DNA from 3 places in the Aquisalimonas asiatica genome. Region 1 is predicted to be linked to each of the others. Evidence: predicted binding sites of a transcription regulator. Region 1 holds the regulator's gene; each other region holds the start of a gene.
What was found. The regulator sigma-54, encoded in region 1, starts transcription at its own class of promoters, with help from an activator protein. The targets are predictions, from matches to a motif close to TGGCANGNTNCNTGCTT.
Positions count from the first base shown of each region.

Region 2: a site for sigma-54 is predicted at 1,671-1,687, ahead of urtA (urea ABC transporter substrate-binding protein). Genes of this name have one in related genera too.
Region 3: a site for sigma-54 is predicted at 2,532-2,548, ahead of BMZ02_RS16255 (TorF family putative porin). Genes of this name have one in related genera too.

Region 1 is NZ_FOEG01000002.1:650,371-657,862, reverse strand. Features, by position in the region: gene BMZ02_RS07780 (HPr kinase/phosphorylase) at 1-316, opposite strand, end outside; gene ptsN (PTS IIA-like nitrogen regulatory protein PtsN) at 313-786, opposite strand; gene hpf (ribosome hibernation-promoting factor, HPF/YfiA family) at 865-1,203, opposite strand; gene BMZ02_RS07765 (RNA polymerase factor sigma-54) at 1,252-2,859, opposite strand; gene lptB (LPS export ABC transporter ATP-binding protein) at 3,013-3,738, opposite strand; gene lptA (lipopolysaccharide transport periplasmic protein LptA) at 3,735-4,238, opposite strand; gene lptC (LPS export ABC transporter periplasmic protein LptC) at 4,273-4,848, opposite strand; gene BMZ02_RS07745 (KdsC family phosphatase) at 4,835-5,392, opposite strand; gene BMZ02_RS07740 (KpsF/GutQ family sugar-phosphate isomerase) at 5,392-6,396, opposite strand; gene BMZ02_RS07735 (sodium:calcium antiporter) at 6,445-7,386, opposite strand.
Region 2 is NZ_FOEG01000010.1:87,135-94,626, reverse strand. Features, by position in the region: gene BMZ02_RS16220 (urease accessory protein UreF) at 1-600, shown strand, start outside; gene ureG (urease accessory protein UreG) at 512-1,411, shown strand; gene urtA (urea ABC transporter substrate-binding protein) at 1,787-3,106, shown strand; gene urtB (urea ABC transporter permease subunit UrtB) at 3,247-4,986, shown strand; gene urtC (urea ABC transporter permease subunit UrtC) at 4,998-6,101, shown strand; gene urtD (urea ABC transporter ATP-binding protein UrtD) at 6,098-6,949, shown strand; gene urtE (urea ABC transporter ATP-binding subunit UrtE) at 7,109-7,492, shown strand, end outside.
Region 3 is NZ_FOEG01000010.1:97,415-104,906, forward strand. Features, by position in the region: gene ureA (urease subunit gamma) at 1-85, opposite strand, end outside; gene BMZ02_RS16245 (urease accessory protein UreD) at 107-919, opposite strand; gene BMZ02_RS16250 (HupE/UreJ family protein) at 971-1,546, opposite strand; gene BMZ02_RS16255 (TorF family putative porin) at 1,782-2,459, opposite strand; gene BMZ02_RS19440 (c-type cytochrome) at 2,719-3,246, opposite strand; tRNA gene BMZ02_RS16265 (tRNA-Arg) at 3,398-3,474, shown strand; gene BMZ02_RS16270 (response regulator) at 3,661-4,311, shown strand; gene BMZ02_RS16275 (ATP-binding protein) at 4,315-5,739, shown strand; gene BMZ02_RS16280 (TonB-dependent receptor family protein) at 5,676-7,492, opposite strand, start outside.

The DNA of each region.
Region 1 (7,492 bases):
GGATCACCCGGTCCACTGCGGCCTGCGCCAGGACGGCGTGGCCACCGAACAGGTGGGTGACAGACTGCGGGCCAAGGCCGCGGACCTCCAGCAGGCCCGCCAGTGCGGCAGGTGCCCGGCCGATCACGCGCCCGCCCTCGACGCACAGGGCGACGGCGTCGTCCGCGACCAGCCGGTGGCCGCGCCCGAGCAACTGCAGCGCCGTATCACTCTTGCCGGTGCCGCTGTCACCTGTGAGGAGGAGGCCGCAGCCGTGCACGCTGACCAGCACGCCGGGGACGGTGGCGCCCGTGTCACCGGTCACGTGATCACTCATGTGCTCCCCTGGGCGGCCTCCCAGTCCCTGAGCAGCTCATACATGGCGTCGGCGTCGTTGGCATCGCGGAGCCTGCGGCACAGGGGCTGGTCACTGAACATCTCGGCGAGCCGGGCAAGAATCTGGAGGTGTTCGTCGGTGAAATGTTCCGGTACGACCAGGGCGAACAGGAGGTCGACGGGTTCGTTGTCGAAGGCGTCGAAGTCGATGGCTTCGCTGGTGCGGATGAAGGCCGCCGTGGCCGTGTCATTGCCGTCCATGCGGGCGTGGGGCAGGGCGACGCCGTGGCCAAGCCCGGTGCTGCCGAGCTTCTCGCGGCTGATCAGCTTGTCGAAGATGGCGTTCGCCGGCAGGGCGGAGTCGGAGCCGGCCACCATGTCACTGAGGACTTCCAGGCCGCGCTTCTTGCTGGTCACCTGGATGTCGCAGGCGATGCGCTCCGGTGTGATTAGGTCGGCAATCTTGATCATGCTTGTCCACGCAGGGTCGTGTCTGCGGTTTCGGAAGTCGGCGGCGGCCCCGCGCTGGTGGCCGCCGCTGCGCGCTGTTCAGTCCTCTTCGCCCTCTCCCTGGGCCTTGGCCTGGGCGCCTTCGTTGCGCCGGTGGTCGGTCACCTTCTCCTTGTGCTTCTTCACCTGCCGGTCGAGCTTGTCGATGAGCCCGTCGATGGCAGCATACATGTCTTCGGCGCTGGCATCAGCGTAAAGCTTGGCGCCACTGAGCAGCATGGTGGCCTCGGCCTTCTGCCGCAGCTTCTCCACCGTCAGGATCACGTGGACGTTGACCACGTTGTCAAAGTGGCGCTCCAGCTTGTCCATCTTGGAATGCACGTACTCGCGCAGTGCTTCGGTGAGATCCACATGGTGCCCGGTGATGTCGATCTGCATAGAGACTCCTCCCGTATGAGAGCCGGAAACGGCTGGCCCAGTGTTGCCTCAGGCAATCCTTTTTCGTTCGTTCGACGAGGCAATCGACATGGATTCACGATACTTTGCCACTGTCCGTCGCGCCACATCGATTCCCTCATTTTTCAGGATTTCGGCCAGTTTGCTGTCGCTGAGCGGTTTGCGGGCGTCCTCTTCGGCGATCAGCCGGCGAATCCGGGCGCGGATGGAGGTTGCCGAGCACTCCTGTCCGTCCACGGTATGCACGTGGCTGGAGAAGAAATACTTGAACTCGAACGTGCCGCGGGGCGTGTACATGTACTTCTGCGTGGTGATCCGGGAGATGGTGGACTCGTGCATCTCCACTTCTTCCGCCACCTCGCGCAGCACCAGCGGCTTCATGGCCTCCTCGCCCTGTTCCAGGAACTCCTGCTGGTGATTGACGATGCACGTGGCCACCTTGAGGAGCGTTTCATTGCGGCTCTTCAGGCTCTTGATGAACCAGCGTGCCTCCTGCAGGTGCTGGCGCATGGTGGCGTTGTCGTTGCCCTGGTCGCCGCGGCGGACGAGGCCGGCGTAGTAGCTGTTGACGCGGATCCTGGGTGATGCCTCGGGGTTCAGCTCCACCCGCCAGGCGCCGCGCTCCTTGCGGACGTAGACGTCGGGCACCACGTACTCGGCCGCGGGTGTGCCGATCTGGGAGCCGGGCCGCGGGTCCAGGGTGCGTACCAGCTCCAGTACCTGGCCGAACTCCTCCTGGGAGACCTTGAGCTTGCGGGTGAGGGGGCCGAGCTGGCGGCTGCCGAGGAGGTCCAGGTGCTTGTCCACCAGCAGCCGTGCTTCGGCAAGCCAGGGGGTGTCTTCCGGGAACTGCTCGAGCTGGACCAGTAGCGCCTCGCGGGGGTCCAGGGAGGCTACTCCGAGCGGGTCGAACCGCTGGATCAGGTGGCGTACCGCCTCCACCTCGTCGGGCTCCACGGGGTCGTCGCCGTCAGTCACCGATTCGCAGATTTCCTCGATGGTGACGCCCAGGTAGCCGTCGTCGCGGACGCCGTCGATGATGGCCTCGGCGATGGCCATGTCCCGTTCGCTGAAATGGGACAGCTGAGCCTGCCACAGCAGGTGGTCGTGCAGGCCGCCGCTGCTGCCGGCGGTCCGGTTCTCCCACGCCTCGCGCTGGTCGTCCTCGCCGGCGGGCGCGCTGTAGGCGGTGCTGCCGTCGTAGATGTCGTTCCAGTCGGAATCCAGGGGCAGGTCCTCGGGGATGTCGGCCTGGTCCGAGGCGGGCTTGTCATCGGCGCCGTCGTGATCGTCGATCGTGTCGGCGACGTCCGGAGCGGTGTCGGTGTCCGTCGCTTCGCCACCGCTTGCCTCGCCGTCGCCGTCCGTTTCGCCGGACTCCCGGGCGTCGGTCGTGTTCTCGGTGCTGGTGTCGGTATCGGCGGCATTGGCGCTGTCGTCGCCGCGGTCGGTGTCAGCGGCCGCCTCGTCAGCTTCGTCGAGCTCGTCAGCGGGCTCCAGCATCAGGTTGGAATCCAGTGCCTGCTGGATCTCCGTGCGCAGCTCCAGAGTCGACAGCTGCAGCAGTTTGATCGCCTGCTGGAGCTGCGGTGTCATGGTGAGCTGCTGGCCGAGACGTAGCTGCAGCGACTGTTTCATTGGCGATGCCTCTCTCCTGCTGCCCCTCGGGCTGCGGGTCAGGCCGGGCCTGCATGCGAGTGGGTTGATGACCCTATCGTAACTGACTCTGTCGCCGGTTAGAACATTGGCCCGATACTTGCGTGGGCTCCTGGAAAGTGCTAAGCCACGAGATCACAGGCGAAAATGTTCGCCCAGGTACACCTCGCGGACCTGCTTGTTCGCCAGGACCTCGTCGGAGCTGCCGCGGGCGATGACTTCGCCCTGGGCGAGGATGTAGGCGCGCTGGCAGATGCCGAGCGTCTCCCGCACGTTGTGGTCGGTGATGAGTACGCCGATGTCCCGGTCCGCCAGGTGGCGGATGATTTCCTGAATGTCCAGCACCGAGATGGGGTCGACGCCCGCGAAGGGTTCGTCCAGCAGGATGAACTGCGGGTTGGCGGCGAGCGCCCGCGCGATCTCGACCCGCCGGCGTTCGCCGCCGGAGAGGCTGATGCCGTTCTGATCGTGCAGGTGGCCGACGTTGAACTCGTCCAGCAGCTCTCTGGCGCGCTCCCGGCGCTGCTTCCGGTTGAGTTCGGGGCGGGTTTCCAGAATCGCCAGCAGGTTGTCCATGACCGTGAGCTTGCGGAAGATCGAGGCTTCCTGGGGGAGGTAGCCGACGCCACGGCGGGCGCGCACGTGCATGGGCAGGTCGGTGATGTCGTTGCCGTCCAGCTCGATGCGCCCGCCGTCGGCCTGCACCAGGCCCACCACCATGTAGAAGCACGTGGTCTTGCCTGCGCCGTTGGGGCCCAGCAGGCCGACCACCTCGCCGCTGGAGACTTCCAGCGACGCGCCGTGGACCACGGTCTTGCGGCGGTAGGTCTTCACCAGCTTCTCGGTGCGCGGCGGGCTCACTCGTCGTCTCCGTTGTCCTCGTCGTCGGGGAACAGTCGGATCTGCACGCGGCGTCCGGTCTCGGGCTCGCCGCGCGCATGCACCCGGTCGGCGGCCACCTCGTATTCGATACGCTCGCCGGTGAACGTGTTCCGCCCCTGGGTCAGCCGCGCGCCTTCCAGCAGGATGACCCGCTCGGGGCCGGAGGCGTAGTACTCCATGCGCGGCGCTTCCGCCTCGATGGGGCGGCGGTCCTCGCCACCCCGCTGGTTGTAGACGGCGGGCTCGCCTTCCACCACCACGTGGTCCAGCGCCTGATCGCCGGCGTCGTCCTCCCGCAGGTGTACGGTCATGCGGTCGCCGGTGATGCGGCGTGGCCCGCGTGTGAGCACGACGTTGCCGGTGTAGACGCTGACGCCCCGGGCGTTGTCGATCTCGGCGTTGTCGGCGTCCAGGTCGATCGGCTCGGCCTGCGCGCCGGCGGCGCCGAGCAGAATCAGCAGGGCCGGCAGCAGGCACAACGGGAGCGCGCGCCTCCAGGCGCGGACTGCGGAATTACTCCGGCGCATCATAACGACCTCTTACCTCGGACAGCAGTTCCACCAGTTCACGGTCCAGGTAGGCGCGGACGCCGACCCCCTCAATGCGTGCGCCGTCGCGCCAGTAGACGGCGTGACGGTCGGTTTCCGCGTACCGGCGCTCCGGCTCCAGGTGAACCTCGCTGGTGTCCACGTTGGCGGGCAGGTTGTCGCTGCCGCCGGCCCGCCGGATTTCCACCTCGCCCTGGAGGTGGACGTTCTCGACGTTGTTGGTGGCGCGGCCGCGCTCGGCACGCAGGTGCCACGGCTCTCCCGAGTCGGCGAAGTAGGTTACTTCCGGGTGTTCCATCAACCAGAGGTCCTGCCCCTGGAAATGCTCCATGCGCGGCGACGTGACCCGGTAGGTCGGGGTGCCTTCCTCGCTGGTGGCGTTCAGGGTGAACGTCTCCATGAAGTAGTCGGGCCGCTGCTCTGCTTCCTCGGGATCGGCTTCGATGGGCTCATGGGTCTCCTCGTCCAGCACCCACCAGCCCACCGCCACCAGCAGGATCACGGCGACGATTCGGAATGTCCAGCGTTTATCCGGAAGCATAGTCCGCGATCACCCCGTCCAGTGCGCCGTGGGCCGCGAGCAGTAGCTCGGCCATCTCGCGGACGGCACCATCACCGCCGCTGCGGCCGGTCACGTAGTGGGCCGCCGCCCGAACGGCCGGGTGTGCATTGGCCACGGCGAAGGCCAGCCCGGCGCGGTGGAGCACGCCCAGGTCGATGAGATCGTCACCGGCGAACGCCGCCTGGGCGGAGGTCAGCCCCGTGCGCTCCAGCAATGCGGCCCATGCAGCCGGCTTGTCGTGCTGGCCGAAGTAGGTGAAGCCGATGCCCAGATCGTCCGCGCGGCGCTGCAAAGGTGCGGACTGGCGGGCACTGATGATGGCGGTGCGGATACCGGCGCGCTCCAGCAGGCGCAGGCCGAGACCGTCCATGATGTTGAAGGCCTTGAGGGTCTCGCCGTCGGCACCGTAGTACACGGTGCCATCCGTGAGGACGCCGTCCACGTCCAGCGCGAGCAGCTGGATGCCTGCCGCGCGCCCGCGCAGCGCGTCGTCCAGCTCCGGTGCCAGGGAGGGGTGCGCCATCAGACCACCCCCGCCCGCAACAGGTCGTGCATGTTCAGTGCCCCCACCACGCGCTCCTGGGTGTCGAGCACGATGACCGCATTGATCTTGTGCTCCTCCATGGTCTGAAGCGCCTCGGCAGCCAGGCTGCCGGCGGTGATGGTCTTGCACTGGCGGGTCATGACGTCGGCCACGGCCGTCTGGTGGAGGTCGATGCCCTGGTCCAGGCTGCGGCGCAGGTCGCCGTCGGTAAAGATGCCCACGAGCCGCTGATCGTCGTCCATCACGGTGGTCATGCCCAGGCCCTTGCGGCTCACTTCCACCAGTGCGTCGCGCACCGATGCCGAGGGCGACACCCGCGGCACGCCGTCGCCCTTGTGCATGATGTCGTCGATGAGCAGCAGCAGCCGCCGTCCCAGCTTGCCGCCGGGGTGGGAGCGGGCGAAGTCCTCACGGGTGAAACCGCGCGCCTCCAGCAGCGATACCGCCAGAGCATCTCCCATGGCGAGAGCCGCCGTGGTGCTGGACGTCGGCGCGAGGTTGAGCGGGCAGGCCTCCTGCTCCACGCCCACGTGGATGTTCACGGACGCGGCCTGCGCCAGGGTGGACCGGGGCTTTCCTGTCATGGTGATCAGGGGCACACCCAGGCGCTTGATCAGCGGCAGGATGGTGATGATCTCGTCCGTCTCGCCGGAGTTGGACAGTGCCAGCACCACGTCCCGCGGCGTGATCATGCCCAGGTCCCCGTGGCTTGCCTCGCCGGGGTGGACGAAGAATGCAGGCGAGCCGGTGCTCGCAAGGGTGGCGGCGAGCTTGCCGGCGATGTGTCCGGACTTGCCCATGCCCAGGACGACGATGCGACCCTCGCAGCCGAGCATGTAATGGCAGGCGCGGACGAAATCGCCGTTGACCCGCGGCAGCAGGTCGGCAATTGCCGCTGCCTCCGTCTCGAGCACCGCGCGTCCGAGCGCCTGGAGGCGGTCGTCCGTGACCTGGCTGGTCACCTGGCCCGTATTTGCATTCATGGCGTGTCAGGCTCCGTTTTCAATCGTCGTAGTATGCCTTTGCGCAGGTCACCATAGATAGAGCGACCCCTGGTAGCCGGCGTAGAGCGTGACCATGGCCACCCCCATGAGGCGGGAGCCGGTCATCCGGCCCGTGGCGAGCAGGATGAGCGGGATGGTCAGCAGGGCCATCAGGGCGCCGTCGCGCAGGAGCACTTCCGGTGACAGGGCGAACGGGCTGATGATCGCCGCCAGGCCCAGGACGGCGAGCAGGTTGAACAGGTTGGAGCCGATCAGGTTGCCGTAGAGCAGCCCCGTCTCCTGCCGGCGTGCGGCGGCAATGGCCGTGGCGAGCTCCGGCAGGCTGGTGCCGACCGCGACAATGCTGAGGCCGATCACCAGCTCGCTGATGCCCGCCCGCTCGGCCAGCAGAACGGCGGCCCATACCAGTGCCCGCGCGCTGGCCAGCAGGAGCAGCAGCGCGACCGCAATGGTGGCGGCGCTGCGCAGGCGGGACATGGCCGGTGCGTCCGGCTCCACGCCCACGGCCGGTGCGCCGCGGCGGCTGGTGTGAAGCATCCAGGCGAAGCTGCCGACCAGGCCGGCCATCAGCGCCATGCCCTCGATGCGCCCCAGATACCGGTCGGCGATCAGCAACAGGGTGACGGCGGTTGCCACGGCCAGCAGGGTGACGGTCACGCCCTGGCCGGCGTGCTGACGCGCCAGCGGAAAGACGGCCAGCGTCAGCGCCAGGATCAGGCCCACGTTGGCGATGTTGGACCCGATGGCGTTCCCCAGCGCCAGCTCCGGTTCGCCGTCCAGCGCGGCGAGGGCGGAGACCAGCAGTTCCGGGATGGAGGTGCCGAAGCCGATGATGAACAGCCCTACCAGCAGCGGCGCCAGCCCCAGGTGCAGGGCCAGTGCGGAGGCGCCGATCACGAGGCGGTCCGCGCTCCAGGCGAGCACGATGAAGCCGGCGGCGAGCGTCAGCCAGGGGAGCAGGGCCTGCATGGGCGGATCCTTGCTGCGGATGAGACGGACGCGATGATACCAGTCCGCGCGGCTGACCGCTCGGTCATTGACTCTCCCCGGGGGTTGCCGGATACTCGACCCGCTT
Region 2 (7,492 bases), on a different contig from region 1:
TCCGGCGGCCTGGAGTACGCCATCGAGGCCGGCTGGGTCGGCGACGCCGACGGGGTCGCCGACTGGCTGCAGGGCCAGCTCCGGCACACCCTGGGGCGCGTGGACATCCCGTTGCTGGCACGGTTGTACGACGCCTGGCGACGGGATGATCGGGCCGCGGTGGTGCGGTACAGCCATTGGCTGCGCGCCAGCCGGGAGACGTCGGAGCTGGTCGGCGAGGATCAGCACATGGGGCGTGCATTGGCCCGGCTGCTCAACGCGCTGGACATCCCCGAGGCGGAACCCTGGACGCGCGCGCCGGAGACCAGCTGGGCGGCGCTCTATGCGCTCGCCCTGGTGCGGTGGGAGATTCCGCTGGCCGAAGGGGCCGAGGCCTATCTGTGGGCCTGGTGCGAGAACCAGGTGGCCGCCGCCATCAAGCTGGTGCCCCTGGGGCAGACGGCGGGGCAGCGGCTGCTGCTGGAGCTGGCCGCCCCCATCGGTGACGCGGCGGCCGCGGGTCTGCACCTGGATGATCACGACATCGGTGGCACGGCCCCGGGCGTCGCCATCGCCAGCAGCCTGCACGAGACGCAGTACTCGCGGCTGTTCCGAAGCTAGGACCCCGCAGGGTGGACCTTCAGGTCCACCAATTGGGCCATGGCAGACCACCGCAGGGTGCGTGCCGGGTGACGGTGGACCTGAAGGTCCACCCTGCGCTGCCGTCGTGGTGCCGGAACAATGGCCATGCAGGAGCGGCGCGAGCCGCGACCGACAGACAGTTCAAACGGAGGAACACACCATGTCCACAACCGATCAGGCCCTGCGCGTCGGCATCGGCGGTCCCGTCGGCTCCGGCAAGACCGCGCTGCTGGAGTCGCTCTGCCACGCCATGCGCGACCACTACAACATCGCCGTTGTGACCAACGATATCTATACCCGCGAGGACGCCGAGTTTCTCACTCGCCGCAACGCACTGGAGGCCGAGCGCATCATTGGCGTGGAAACCGGTGGCTGCCCGCACACCGCCATCCGCGAGGACGCGTCCATGAACCTCTCCGCCGTGGCGGACCTCAACGCCCGCTTCCCGGGGCTGGACGTGGTGTTCGTGGAGAGCGGTGGTGACAATCTCTCGGCCACCTTCAGCCCGGAGCTGTCGGACCTCACCATCTACGTCATCGACGTCTGCGCTGGCGACAAGATTCCGCGCAAGGGCGGCCCCGGTGTCACCCGCTCGGACCTGCTGGTGATCAACAAGATTGACCTGGCCGAGGGCGTCGGTGCCTCGCTGGAGGTGATGGACCGGGACAGCAAGCGCATGCGCGGTGAGCGCCCGTTCCTGTTCACCAATCTCAAGACTGGTCAGGGCCTCGACGAGGTCGTCGATTTCATCGTCCGCGAAGGCATGCTCCGCAGCCGCGACACCGCTTGATCGTGGCCTCACCGTAGGGTGGACCTTCAGGTCCACCTGTCCCCGTCGGCTTTCCTGCTTGAAAGGCTGGTAACGAGACCCGTGGCGGACCTGAAGGTCCGCCCTGAGCTCGCTCTGCGCCTCACACGTCCCTCGACCAGCGCAATCGATGCACTGACATTGTGCGCATGCGCTTTCACGGTGCGAATCCACGCATCATGACGGTGCAGCGTTCTTGAGGCGAGTTTAAAACATATTGTTTTTGAACGGGTTTTAACCCTGGCATGCGGCTTGCTCCGTATGGATGCAGTGCCAGGCCCGAGGGCCCGGCGCCGCGGAGTCAACGCCCCGGTCCGGTGCAAGCCGGGCCGAACAACAGAACCACGGAGGCAACTCATGCAGTCGACTCTACCGAAAACCGCGCTCTTCCGCGCCACCGCGGGCAGCGCCATGGCCCTGGGTCTGCTGGCGACGGGCAACGCCCAGGCCGATGATCCCATCAAGGTGGGCATTCTTCACTCCCTCTCCGGCACCATGGCCATCAGTGAGACGTCCCTGCGCGACGTGGCGCTCATGACCATCGAGGACATCAACGAGCAGGGCGGCCTGCTGGGCCGTGAGCTGGAGCCGGTGGTCATGGACCCGGGCTCCGACTGGCCCACCTATGCCGAGCAGGCGCGCGAGATGATCGAGCGCGAAGAGGTGGACGTGATCTTCGGCTCGTGGACGTCGGTCTCCCGCGAGGCGGTGCTGCCGGTGCTGGAAGAGCTCAACGGGCTGATGTTCTACCCGGTGCAGTACGAGGGCGAGGAGTCCTCCCGCAACATCTTCTACACGGGCGCCGCGCCCAACCAGCAGACCCTGCCCGCCGTTGAGTACCTCATGAGCGAAGAGGGTGGTGGCGCCGAGCGCTTCTACCTGCTGGGCACGGACTATGTCTTCCCGCGCACCACCAACCGTATCGTGCGCGCCTACCTGAATGCCCACGGCATTGGTGACGAGGACATCGAGGAGGTCTACACCCCCTTCGGTCACGACGACTTCCAGACCATCGTCGACGATATCGGCAACTTCGCCGACGGCGGCCCCACCGCCGTGATCAACACCGTCAACGGTGATGCCAACGTGGCGTTCTACCAGGAGCTGGCCAACCAGGGCATCGACCCCATCGACGTGCCGGTCCTGGCCACGTCCGTGGGCGAGGAAGAGCTGCGTGGCATGGACACCGACCTGCTGGCCGGCCACCTTGCGGCCTGGAACTACTTCATGTCCATCGATACGCCGGAGAACGAGCAGTTCACGGAGCGCTGGTTCGAGTACGTGGAGGAGAACGACCTCTCGGGCGGTTCCGACCGGGTCACCAACGACCCCATGGAAGCCACCCACATGGGTATCCGCATGTGGGCCCAGGCCGTGCTGCAGGCCGGTACCACCGATGTGGACGCCGTGCGCCAGGCCGTCTATGGCCAGTGCGTGGATTCCCCGTCCGGTTTCGAGGTGTGCATGGATGAGGAGAACCACCACCTGCACAAGCCGGTGATCATCGGCGAGATCGAGCCGGACGGCCAGTTCTATCCCGTCTGGGAGACGGATGATGTGGTCCGCGCCGAGCCCTGGAGCGAGTACGTGGAGGGCAACGAGAACCGCCACGCCAACTGGCGGTACCCGTGGGTCTGCGGTGACTGCGAGGAACCCACCTACGACCTCGGTTTCTGACGGACTCGGCAAGAACCGCGGGCGCGCACAAGGAGCGTGCGCGCCACCGCGAACATCCGCGGGGCGGACGTCCCCGCGATCCCCAAACACCAGAACACGGACACTAGCCGTTCACCGGGCGGCTCCGAGGAGATCGTGTCATGTGCAAGACCGCGTGGACGCACCGCTGGTCACTGCTGCTTCTGGTCCTGCTGGCGCTGCCTGTCGCGGGCGCCATGGCGGACAGCGCCATGGAGCAGGCGGAAGAGCGCATCGAGGCGCTGGACCAGGACGACGACGAGGCCGTTGAGGACGAACTGGCGGCCGTCGAGGAGCGGGACCTGGCGCCGGAGACCGCCGAGGTGCTCAGCCGCCTGGCCACGGCGGACCGGCGCGAGCTGCAGGCAGCCATGGAAGACATCGCCGGACTGCAGGATGCCGATGCCCTGCCAACCCTGTTCGCCCTGCAGGATCGCCGCCTGTACTACACCGAGGACGGCACCCTGATCATCGAGGATCCACAGGACGGCTCGCTGCGCGAGATGGCCACCGGCCGTGAGCGAGCCGACCTCAGCACGGGCGATCTCGCACAGCCACGGCTGACCAACGTGGTCCGGCGTACCCTGCGGCCCACCATCGGCGCCCTGCAGATCTTCTCCGACGATCCCCAGGCCCGACTCGCCGCAGCCGATGAGCTGGCGGAGCGCCCCCGGCCCGAGATGCGGGAGGCGATTACCGAGGCCCTGGAGCGCGAGACGAGCGCCGAGACCGAGCGCCTGCTGAACATCGCCCTGGCCCAGCTCGACCTCGACAGTGACGACGACGCGCGCCGGCTGGAAGCAGTGCAGATCATCGCCGAGGTCCGGGCGAACCGGCTGCGCTCCGACCTGGAGGCGCTGACTCGCATGGACGACGACGGCAACTACCTGGAGCCCGTTGCCGAAATCCGCGAAGCCGCGGCCGCCGGGGTGGAGGCGATCGATCGCCGTGCCCGCTTCGCCGGTTTCGCCTCGGATTTCGTCTACGGCATGTCCATGGGCAGCGTGCTGCTGCTTGCCGCCATGGGCCTTGCCATCGTCTTCGGGCTCATGGGCGTGATCAACATGGCCCACGGCGAACTGCTCATGGTGGGCGCCTACACCACCTTCATGACCCAGACCTTCTTCGCCCTCTTCGCGCCGCAATGGTTCCAGTACTACCTGATTGCCGCAGTGCCCCTGGCATTCGTGGTCACGGCGGGCGTGGGCATTCTCATGGAGCGTGGCGTGATCCGGTTTCTCTACAACCGGCCGCTGGAGACCCTGCTGGCCACCTGGGGCATCAGCCTGATTCTCATCCAGACGGTGCGCTGGATGTTCGGCGCGCAGAACGTGGCCGTGGCGAGCCCGCCGTGGTTCTCCGGCAGCGTGCAGATCATGCAGGGCGTGACCCTCTCCACCAGCCGCGTGGGTGTGATCCTGTTCGCCATCTTCGTGGTGGCCCTGGTGTGGTTCCTCATGAACCGGACCCGCCTCGGTCTCGAAGTGCGTGCCGTCATGCAGAACCGGGACATGGCCGCCGCCCTGGGCGTGCCCGCCAAGCGCGTGGACATGTGGACCTTCGCCGTGGGCGCCGGCGTGGCCGGTCTCGGCGGCGTGGCGCTGTCACAGATCGTCAACGTCGGCCCGGAGATGGGCCAGAACTACATCGTCGACTCCTTCATGGTCGTGGTGCTCGGCGGCGTGGGCAACCTGCTCGGCCCCGTGTTCAGTGCGCTTGGCATCGGTGTGACCACCAAGTTCCTCGAGCCCGCAACGGGAGCGGTCCTGGCGACCATCCTGGTGTTCGCGGCCATCATTCTGTTCATCCAGTGGCGTCCCCAGGGCATTTTTGCCCTCAAGGGGCGGTCTGCTGACGATTAAGGAGACCGATCATGCAGCCGCAAACTGCGCTGTCCCGCGTCGGCCGACTGCACACGCGTACGGCCTGGTTGATCCTGGTCGCCCTCGCCGTGCTGGCACTGGTGGTGGTGCCGGTGCTGAACCTGGTGGTGCCCCCGGACCATCCCCTGCACATGCCGGGCTGGATGGTCACCCTGGCCGGCCGCTTCCTGTGCCTGGCGCTGGTGGCTCTGGCGCTCGACCTGATCTGGGGCTACACGGGGATTCTCTCGCTCGGCCACGGGGTGTTCTTCGCCATGGGCGGCTACGTCATGGGCGCACATCTCACCCGTGTGGCCTACGATGACGGGCGCCTGCCCAACTTCCTGCAGTGGCTGGATTACAGTGACTGGCCCTGGTACTGGGCGGGCTTCGACTCGTTCCTGTTCACCCTGGTGATGATCGGCCTGGTGCCCGGCATCCTGGCCTTCATCTTCGGCTTTCTCGCCTTCCGCTCGCGGGTTCGGGGCGTGTACTTCGCCATCATCACCCAGGCGCTCACCTTCGGTGGCATGCACCTGTTCTTCCGCACGGAGACGGGCTTCGGCGGCGACACGGGCCTGACCAACTTCGACACCCTGCTGGGCTTCGAGCTGGGCACGCCCGGGTCACGCCTGGGGCTGTTCTGGGTGAGTGCCGCCACGCTCATTGCCGCCTACCTGCTGTGCCGCTGGATCGTGACCTCGAAGCTCGGCCGCGTGATGACGGCCATTCGTGACGCCGAGACCCGGCTGCGTTTCACCGGCTACGATCCGCTGCGCTACAAGCTGTTCGTGTGGGTGGTCTCGGCGGTGCTGTGCGGGGTGGCCGGCGCGCTGTACGTGCCGCAGACCGGGGTGATCAACCCGTCGGAGATGGCGCCGCCGGCGTCCATCGAGATGGCCATCTGGGTGGCCCTGGGCGGGCGCGGCACGCTGGTGGGCGCCATCGCCGGCGCCGGCATCGTCAACGTGGTCAAGACCTGGGCCACCAGCGCCTACCCGGATCTGTGGCTGTACATTCTCGGCGCCATGTTCATCGGCGTGACCCTGTTCCTGCCCAAGGGGGTGGTCGGGATTCTCGGCATGCTGCGCCGGCGCAGGGGAGGTGAGGCATGAACGCCCTGAGTCGATCACTGGACGATTTCCGCGAACTGATGCGGCGCGATCAGGTCTTCGACCTGGTCAACCGGTCGGCGCGCAACGATACCGTGGACATGAGCCACGGCGTGGCCCTCTACCTTGAAGGCATCACCAAGTCGTTCGACGGCTTCAGAGCCCTGGACGACCTCACGCTCTACATCGGCGACGGTGAGCTTCGCTGCATCATCGGCCCCAACGGCGCCGGCAAGACCACGCTGATGGACGTGATCACCGGCAAGACCCGGCCGGACGAGGGCTCCGCCTGGTTCGGCAGCAACATGGATCTGCTGCGCCTGAAGGAGCACGAGGTCGCCCAGCGCGGCATCGGCCGCAAGTTCCAGAAACCGACGGTGTACGAGAACCACACCGTGTTCGAGAATCTGGAGCTGGCCATGCACGCCGACCGCGGCATCATGACCAGCCTTACCTGGCGGCTCAGCGGCGAGCAGCAGGACCGCATCGGCGAGATCCTGGAGCTGATCGGCCTGACCGCACGGCGCGATACCGAGGCGGGGCTGCTCTCCCATGGCCAGAAACAGTGGCTGGAGATCGGGTCGCTGCTCATGCAGAACCCGCGGCTGCTGCTGGTGGATGAGCCCGTGGCGGGCATGTCCGGCCAGGAGACCGAAGCCACCGCCGAGCTGCTTACCAGCCTCGCCGGCAAGCACTCCGTGGTGGTGGTGGAGCACGACATGGACTTCGTGCGCTCCATCGCCCGGGAAGTCACCGTGCTGCACCAGGGCAGCGTGCTCGCCGAGGGCAGCATGGACCAGGTGCAGAACGACCCGCGGGTTCGCGAGGTGTACCTCGGGGAAGAGGAATAGACGGACATGCCTGCCATGGTCGCGGCTTGCACCGCTCCTACAGACAGCGCCGTGATGCCGTAGGAGCGGCGCGAGCCGCGATAGAGCCAGACAGACCACCCGTAGGAGCGGCGCAAGCCGCGACGTTCCCACGGGAAGACACAAGACGGGAGAACCGAGATGCTCCGCATCGAAGGCCTGAATCAGTACTACGGCGGCAGCCACATCCTGCGGGACATCGATCTCGACGTGCAGGCCGGCCGTGCCAACTGCCTCATGGGCCGCAACGGCATGGGCAAGACCACGCTGCTGAAGTGCATCATGGGGCTGGTGCCCATCAAGGGCGGCCGGGTGCTGTTCCATGGCGAGGACATCAGTGGCAGGAAGCCGTACGAGCGCGCCCGGCTCGGGCTCGGCTACGTGCCCCAGGGGCGCGAGATCTTCCCCCAGCTCTCGGTGGAGGAGAACCTGCGGGTGCCCCTGGCAAGCAAGCGCTCCAAGGCAATCCCTGACGACATCTACGATCTGTTCCCCGTGCTCAAGGACATGGCGCGGCGTCGTGGC
Region 3 (7,492 bases), on a different contig from region 1:
TCAGCCCCTTGGCCTGACGCCGCTCCGCCAGCAGCGCGGCGGTGAACAGCAGCAGCTTGTCTTTCTCGCGGGGTGTGAGTTCCATCAGACGCCTCCAGAGCGTTGTTCAGGTCTTCCAGATGCGGGGCGTGCTGGGCGCGCGCGCAAGAACCGGCTCCCGCACGGCCTGCCACGCATCCTCCAGCACGGCCCGCGCGGTTTCGGCACCATCGGCAAGGCACCGCAACAGCAACAGGTCGCCGATCCGGGATACACCGATCCGCATGGCGTGACCCGCGAGGGCGCCGCGCAAGGTCTCCTCAAGCCCGTCGGCCGCCGGTGTCACCACCATCGAGACGACCGTCGTATAGCCGCCCAGACCCCACGGGCGCGTGAGCAGCGCGTCACCGGACACGAGGTTCAGGCGCTCGTGCAGCAGCACCTGGCCGTCGCGCTCGACCACCAGATCCTGCGCGCAGCGCGCAGCATCGAAGGCATCGCCGCTGCCCGGACGGCCCAGGCAGAGGATGTCCCAGGCACACAGCCGGCTTTCGCTGGCCAGCTGGAAACGGTTGGTGAGCACGGTGTCGGACCGGCCGTGGAGAATGGTCTCCATGGGCAGGAACTCCAGGGCACCGTCGCCCTCGACCCGGAACACCTGTTCCTGGTGCGCCACGGGGCCGGCCGTGCGGTAGAACTTGGCCGCAGCAGGCGTGGTCAGCAGCGCGTGAGCGCCGGGGGCGACGTCGACGTCCAGCCGCAGCTGGTCGCCGCCGACCACGCCACCGGGCGGGTGGATCAGGTAGGCGTGGCACACCGGCCCCTCGGGGTGAAACGTCCGCTGCACCAGTAGAGGCCCTTCGTGACGGCGGTCCGTGAGAACGGTGCGATCACCGCGCTGGGCGAACCGGAGCGCCAGCCTCCCCAGCCAGCCGTCCACGGGAGCACTCGCCCCGCGGCGGGGAACCGCTGCCGACAGCGCCACCATGGCTCAAACCACAATCAGCAGATAGATGCCGGACGCCATCAGGACCCCGCCACCCAGGCGTTCCACCGGCCGCACCTGACGCAGGCGCTCGGCAACCACGGCAACACCCGCCCCGACGGCGAGCAGCAGCGCGGAGGCCAGGGTGAAACCGGACGCGAACAGTGCGGCCGACAAGCCAGCCGCCATCTCGGCACCGTGTGCATGTCCGTGAAACAGGGCGAACACCCCCGCGATGGTGGCAGCTGCTGCCATGGGCAACCGCCGGGCACCGAAGATCAGGGCCCCCGTCACCAGCAGCGAACCAATAATGCCGAACTCGACCAGCACCTGGGGCCCCTGGGCCGTGCCCACGGCGAAGCCCAGCAGAACCGCGCCCAGGAACGCGGCGATCACGCCAAGTACCGCACGCAGGTTGTACTGCCGGGCCGCCCAGAAGCCGATACCGGCCATGGCCAGCACGTGATCCAGACCAAGCAGCGGATGCGCGAAGCCCGCACCGAACCCCCCGTGCCCATGCCCCGGGTGCGCCAGCGCAAGAGCGGGAACGAGCAACAGAACGGAGCCCAACAGGTAACGCATGACACAAGCCTCCTTGACGGCGTTCAGGTCAGCCCGGGGCAGTGTCGAACGCCCCGGCGCGAATCGTTTGCCCGACGCTGGTGCACAGCCTGTGCCAGAAAAGAAAGAGTATTATTTTCAGATAACTAGAGCGGCGAGGGCGATAGCGACACAACTGAGGGCGCACTTTATTGGTGCATATTGAGAGACCGGCGCACAAAAAAGGGGCGGGCCGGATGCCCGCCCCTGGCGCAGGCTAGAAGTCGGTGGCGACGGTGAACGCCCAACGGTCACGGTTGCCCGAGATGTCGTTATCCCCGTACATCACGCTGAAATCGAGACCGGCATACTCCACCCCGGCACCAATGTGCCAGTAGACAAGGTCATCCGTGTCGCTGTCGTCGTAATCGACATAGCCCAGGTCCGTAAACACGTACGTGCTCTGCGGCAGCGCGTAGGCAAGGTTCAGCTCGTACTTGAGGTAGTCGCCGTCGGAGGCCTCGTAGATGACGTAGAAATCCGCGGCCAGATCCTGATAGCCGGAGTTCACGCCGCCATAGACTTCAGTGAACTCCGCCGCCCCGCCGGCCGCTGGATAGAAGAAATGCACGACACCCACGTCGATGCCTACGGTGTCGGTGATGTCCGTGGCGAAACCGCCGTAGACGTCGATCTCGATATAAGCGGGGTCCTCATCACCGAACTGGACGCTCGAGTTCCAGTTGCCCAGATAGAGCCCCGATTCGTGCTCCAGGTCGAAGCCGCCCTGAATCGCGGGCCGACCACCGGTCTCGCTGGCACCCTGAAAGATGTAGTCCGACGTGACCGCCAGATTGCCACTCCAGGCAAAACCGGCCCCGAGATCATTGGCGGCGGCACCGCCGGAGGTCACGAGCAGGCCACCGGTGGCCAACGCAGCTAGGGTCTTTTTCATTGGTATCGCCTCTGTTGCGGTTGTTCCCGAATGCCCCCGCCACCCTCCCGGTGGCGCGGATCAAGCGGGCAACTGCAGAAGGCGTGCCACTTTAATAAATAGTGCGACCATTCAAGCCGTTGCATTCAACACAACGGCTCGGCCCGGTGCGATGCGCACCGCGGTGCAGCGGCCGTGTGCCTGCGTCGCCCCGTTTGCGGGCAAAAAAAAGCCGCCCGAAGGGGCGGCCTTGTTCTCGCGCGGTCACGCTGCAGGCGAATCAGTCGTCCACGTCGACGCCGCTCTCCCCGAGCATGTAGACCACCGCGTTGCGAACCTCCTCGTCACTCAGGCTCGAGTCGCCGCCGCGGGCCGGCATGGCGCCAATGCCATTGATGGCGTTGTCAACGAGCTCCTCCAGACCCTTCTCTTCGTAGAGGCTGGCCCAGGCGTCTTCGTCGCCCGTCACGGGCGCATTCATCGCGCCGCTGTCGTGACATGCCATGCAGGCGGTCTCGTTGACCTCGGAGCCGGACATGGCGACTTCTTCCTCGTCGTCGTCATCGTCTTCGGCGTCGTCCACCGCGACGTCGGGAGCGGACTCGCCCGCTTCACGGACGACGCCAACCGTCAGCAGGTTGCGCTCGACACGATCCCGTTCATGGGCGAGCCGTGCCTGCTCGCGGGATTCGTCGAACGTGCTGGCAAACACGGCCAGGATGCCGATGATCACCGCGCTCACCACGAGCAGCGCCATCACCCCGCCGAAGGTTTTCAAGAATGCCTTATCGTCTTGCTCGTCGCTCACGCTCCACACTCCATCGAAATAAGTGCCCGCAACGGGGCCGGGAACCGGGACCGCAGTATATCCGAAAGACCCGACCCGCAAAACCTCGCCGCCCGGGAACGAGCATGGACGTATCCGCCCATAACCGCTATCCTACGCAGCTCAAATCAACGCGCCCGTAGCTCAGTTGGATAGAGCGTCGGCCTCCGAAGCCGAAGGTCGCAGGTTCGAATCCTGCCGGGCGCGCCATCTTCTCCTGAAGCACCCCAAGCTTCGCCGATTGCAACGCATCTTCGCGAGTCGGGATTCGAACCTGCGACATCCAGCCCCGCCAGATTCGCCCGGCCGGCCCGGTGTTCTATACTCCATTGACAATAGAGGCGCTTCAGCGCCTGCCGCAAGGGCTCCGCCGGAGCGTCACCGGGAGTGGGCATCATGGCAACACTGACGCCGGATCACGGGCGCAGCCTGCTCCTGGTGGATGACCATGCCGTCGTCCGCATCGGCTATCGCCGCCTCCTTGAGCAGGCACAGGCCGGCTGGGAGGTGGAGGAGGCCGACAGCGGCGAGGCCGCCTGCCGTCTGTGCGCCGAGCGCACCTATTCCGTAGTGGTTCTGGACCTGGCCCTGCCGGGTATCAGCGGGCTGGAGACCCTGCGGCGCATCCGCGCACGCAATCCGGGCCAGCGTGTGCTGGTGATGAGCATGCACGAACAGCACGCCTTCGTGCGCCAGGCGCTGGAGGCCGGAGCCATGGGATACGTCACCAAGTCCAGCGCACCGGAGACGCTCACGACCGCGCTCGCCCGGGTGCTGGACGGGCACCGGTTTCTGGGGCCTGACCTGGCCGCAGAGCCGAGTGGAGCGCGCCGTGCCGATGCCGGACTCGACACGCTCTCGCCCCGGGAATTCGAGATCTTCCGCATGCTGGCGGCCGGCCGGAGAACGGCCGACATCGCCGCGACGCTGAACATCAGCTACAAGACGGCAGCGAACTGCAGCACCCGGATCCGGGGCAAACTGGCGGTGGGCGCCCCGGCGGACCTCACCCGCCTTGCCATCCGCGCCGGCGTGATGGAGCTTTGAGTCGTGTCGCTCACCACCCGACTACAGGCCCTGTTCGCGATACTCACCATCGCGTTCCTGGCGGCCGGTCTGGCACTGGTGATCCATCATGCCCGCACGGCGGTTCATGCCGAGCTGGCATCCAGCGTCAATCTCACGGCAGCGTTGATCAGCGGAGCGGTGGCGGCCGGGCAGGAGACGCCGGAGGAATTGATCGACCGGCTGGACGCGGTGACGCTTCAGCGCCACATCCGCCTGGAGAAACGCCGGGACGACAGACACCGCCCCCTGTCCACGGAGCCGCGGAGTGAGGCCGGCGCACCGGCCTGGTTCACGGGGCTGGTCGGGTTCGACCCCGACATGCAGTCCCGGGAGGTCCGTCTCAACGACCCGGCTGACACGGTGCTGGTCATCCGCGCCGAACCTGCCGACGAGATTGCCGAGGCGTGGCAGGGCGCCCGCGGGCTGCTGGCGCTGCTGATCGGTTTCGGCGCCATCGCGGCGCTGTTGACCCAGTGGTTGCTGCGCCGGGCATTGTCGCCGCTGCGCCACCTGCTCCGCGGGCTTGGAGCCCTGGAACAGGGTGATTACACCTCGCGCCTGCGCATCGCCGGCGCCCCCGAACTACGCCGCGTCTCCCTGGGGTTCAACCAGCTGTCGGCCGCCCTGCAGGAGGCACAGACACGCAACCGCCGCCTGAGCCGGGAGCTGCTGGAGATCCAGGAGGACGAGCGTCGTCACCTGGCACGGGAGCTCCACGACGAGATGGGCCAGTGCACCAGCGCGCTGCAGGCGGAAGCGGTTGCGATCCGCGATGACCGGACGCCACTGCCCGCCCGCACCCGGGAGGGCGCCGAAGCCATCCGCGACACGGCCCGTCACCTGCACCACCTGGCACGCAGGCTGATACGGCGCCTGCACCCGGCGGAGCTGGATGCCCTGGGACTGGAGTCCGCGCTGCACACCATGTGTGACGACTGGCAAGGCCGCCACCCGGACGTCCGGCTGCATACGGATTTCGCGGCCACGGCCCGCATGCCGGCCGGATCCGCCCACGACATCCACGTCTACCGCGTGGTGCAGGAGGCGCTCAGCAACATCAGCCGCCACGCGCGCGCCAGCCAGGCGTGCGTGCGCCTGCGCATGCCGGGCCAGGCGCTGCAGCTCACGGTGGCGGACAACGGTGCAGGATTTCCACCGTCGCCACCCGGGCCAGGAAGCAGCGGGGGGTTCGGACTGACCGGCATGGCAGAGCGGGTGCGCAGCCTGGGCGGTCGCCTGCGCATCATCTCCCGGTCGGGCGCCGGCTCCTGCCTGGCCTGCCGTTTCCCGTTGCCCGACGGCGCCCCCTCCGGGCCGGGGCATGTTGCACCACTCGTCCAGCCTCAGAAGCGTGCGGTAAGCCCGGCCATCACCGTGCGTCCGGCGCCGGGGCGCAGCCCGTCCTGAACGTCGCTGATGTAGAGCCTGTCGGTGAGATTCCGCCCCTGCACCCAGAGCGTGGTATCGACGCCCTGCAGCGCCGTGCGATAACTGGCGCGCGCGGACAACAGCGTGCGGCTCGGCACCCGTCCCGAGTCCGCGTCGATGGCGCGGGTGTTTTCAATGTCGGAGTAGAACGCGCCGAAATGGCTGGCGGTGGCGCTCAGCTCCCAGCCACTGAGGTGATCCACGCCAAGGGTGAGGCTCCCGGCGTGGCGGGGAATCTCCGGGACACGGTTGCCATCCAGAGGCCCCGTGCGAAAAGTCGCCTCGGTGTAGTTCCAGGCGAGCTCGGCAAACAGATTGTAGGGCCCGGGCCGGTACGCCGCTGAATCCACCCGCGCTTCCACGTCCACGCCCATGATGTCCGAATCGGCGGAATTGACGAACAGCGCATCACCGAAGGCATCGACCTCCGCGCGAATCAAGGTGTTCTCGATGCGGTTGTAGAACGCCGCGGCGTCGTAGCGCACGCCGCCGAGGGCATCGCCCCGCACACCGATCTGCGCATTGATGCCGGTCTCGGGCTCAAGCGGGAATTCCTCGGAACGCGCCGGTGCCGGCGCGTAGCCCCGATGGACACCGGCGTAGACCTCCGTGGCATCGAACCCCTGGTAGAGGACGCTCACACCCGGCAGATACAGGGTGTTCCACTCACTCTCCCGCACGCCTTCGTCCTCGTGTCCGGGCCGGAACCGGGTATGCGCTTCCTGTCGATAGGTTTCCGCCCGCAGACCGGGGGTAATGGTCCAGTCCCCCGCGCGCATGCGGTCCTGCAGGAAAGCGGAGTAGGCCTCGGCCTTGTAGGTGATGCGGCGCCCATCCTCCGGATAGCCGTCCTCGTCCTCGACGGCGCGCAGGCGCCCGCGGTTGCCGGCGTCCAGCTTCTCGCCCTCGCGCCCCACCGGCCTGCGATCATCGAAATCATGCCGCTCGAAACGCAGCCCGCCCTCGAATGTGTGGGACACGGCACCGGTCTGCACACCGGCAAACGCGGCACGGGTCTCAAGGCCGAACGTCTCGTACCGGCGGTCACGGCCACGCATGAAGCCGCCATCGTCCAGCGGCTCGCCACTGGTCTGGAAGCGGGGGCGATCCAGGTTGGTGTAGAACGCCTTGCTGGAGAGACGCAGGCGCTCCGTAGCCTGAAACTCGTGACTGAGATCCAGCTTCCAGTAATTCACCGAGATGTTGTTGTCTTCGCGGCCCTCGTTGAGGCGACGCTTGCCCCGGGGATTCCCGTCGAACTGCGTGGGCGTGAGGTTGTTCTCGTCGTAGCCGTCGGAGCGCTCCCTGAAGTAGGTGGCGGATACGCCCAGGTCGTGCCGGTCGTTGACGTCCCAGAGCACGCTGCCGAAGAAGTCGTCGTACTGGTGCTCCTCGACATCGAAGACGCCGTCGGTGTTCTTGCCGGTGTACGCGACGACAGTGCCAACATCGCCGTCAGTGCGACGGTGCATCAAATGGCGCTGAAAGGTGTTGCGATTCCCGCCAGCCAGCTCGACCGTGGTCTCCGGGACCGGCGTCGGCTGCTTGTTACGGAAGTTGATGATGCCGTGGTTGTTGAGCGGGCCGTGCACGATCTGGCCGGCGCCCTTGAGCACCTCGATGCGCTCCAGCCGCTGCACCGGCGGCGTGTAATGGGCACCGGAATCCAGGTAGTTACTGGCAGCAATGGGGGTGCCATCCTCCAGCAGCAACGTCTTGCGCGAGCGCCGCG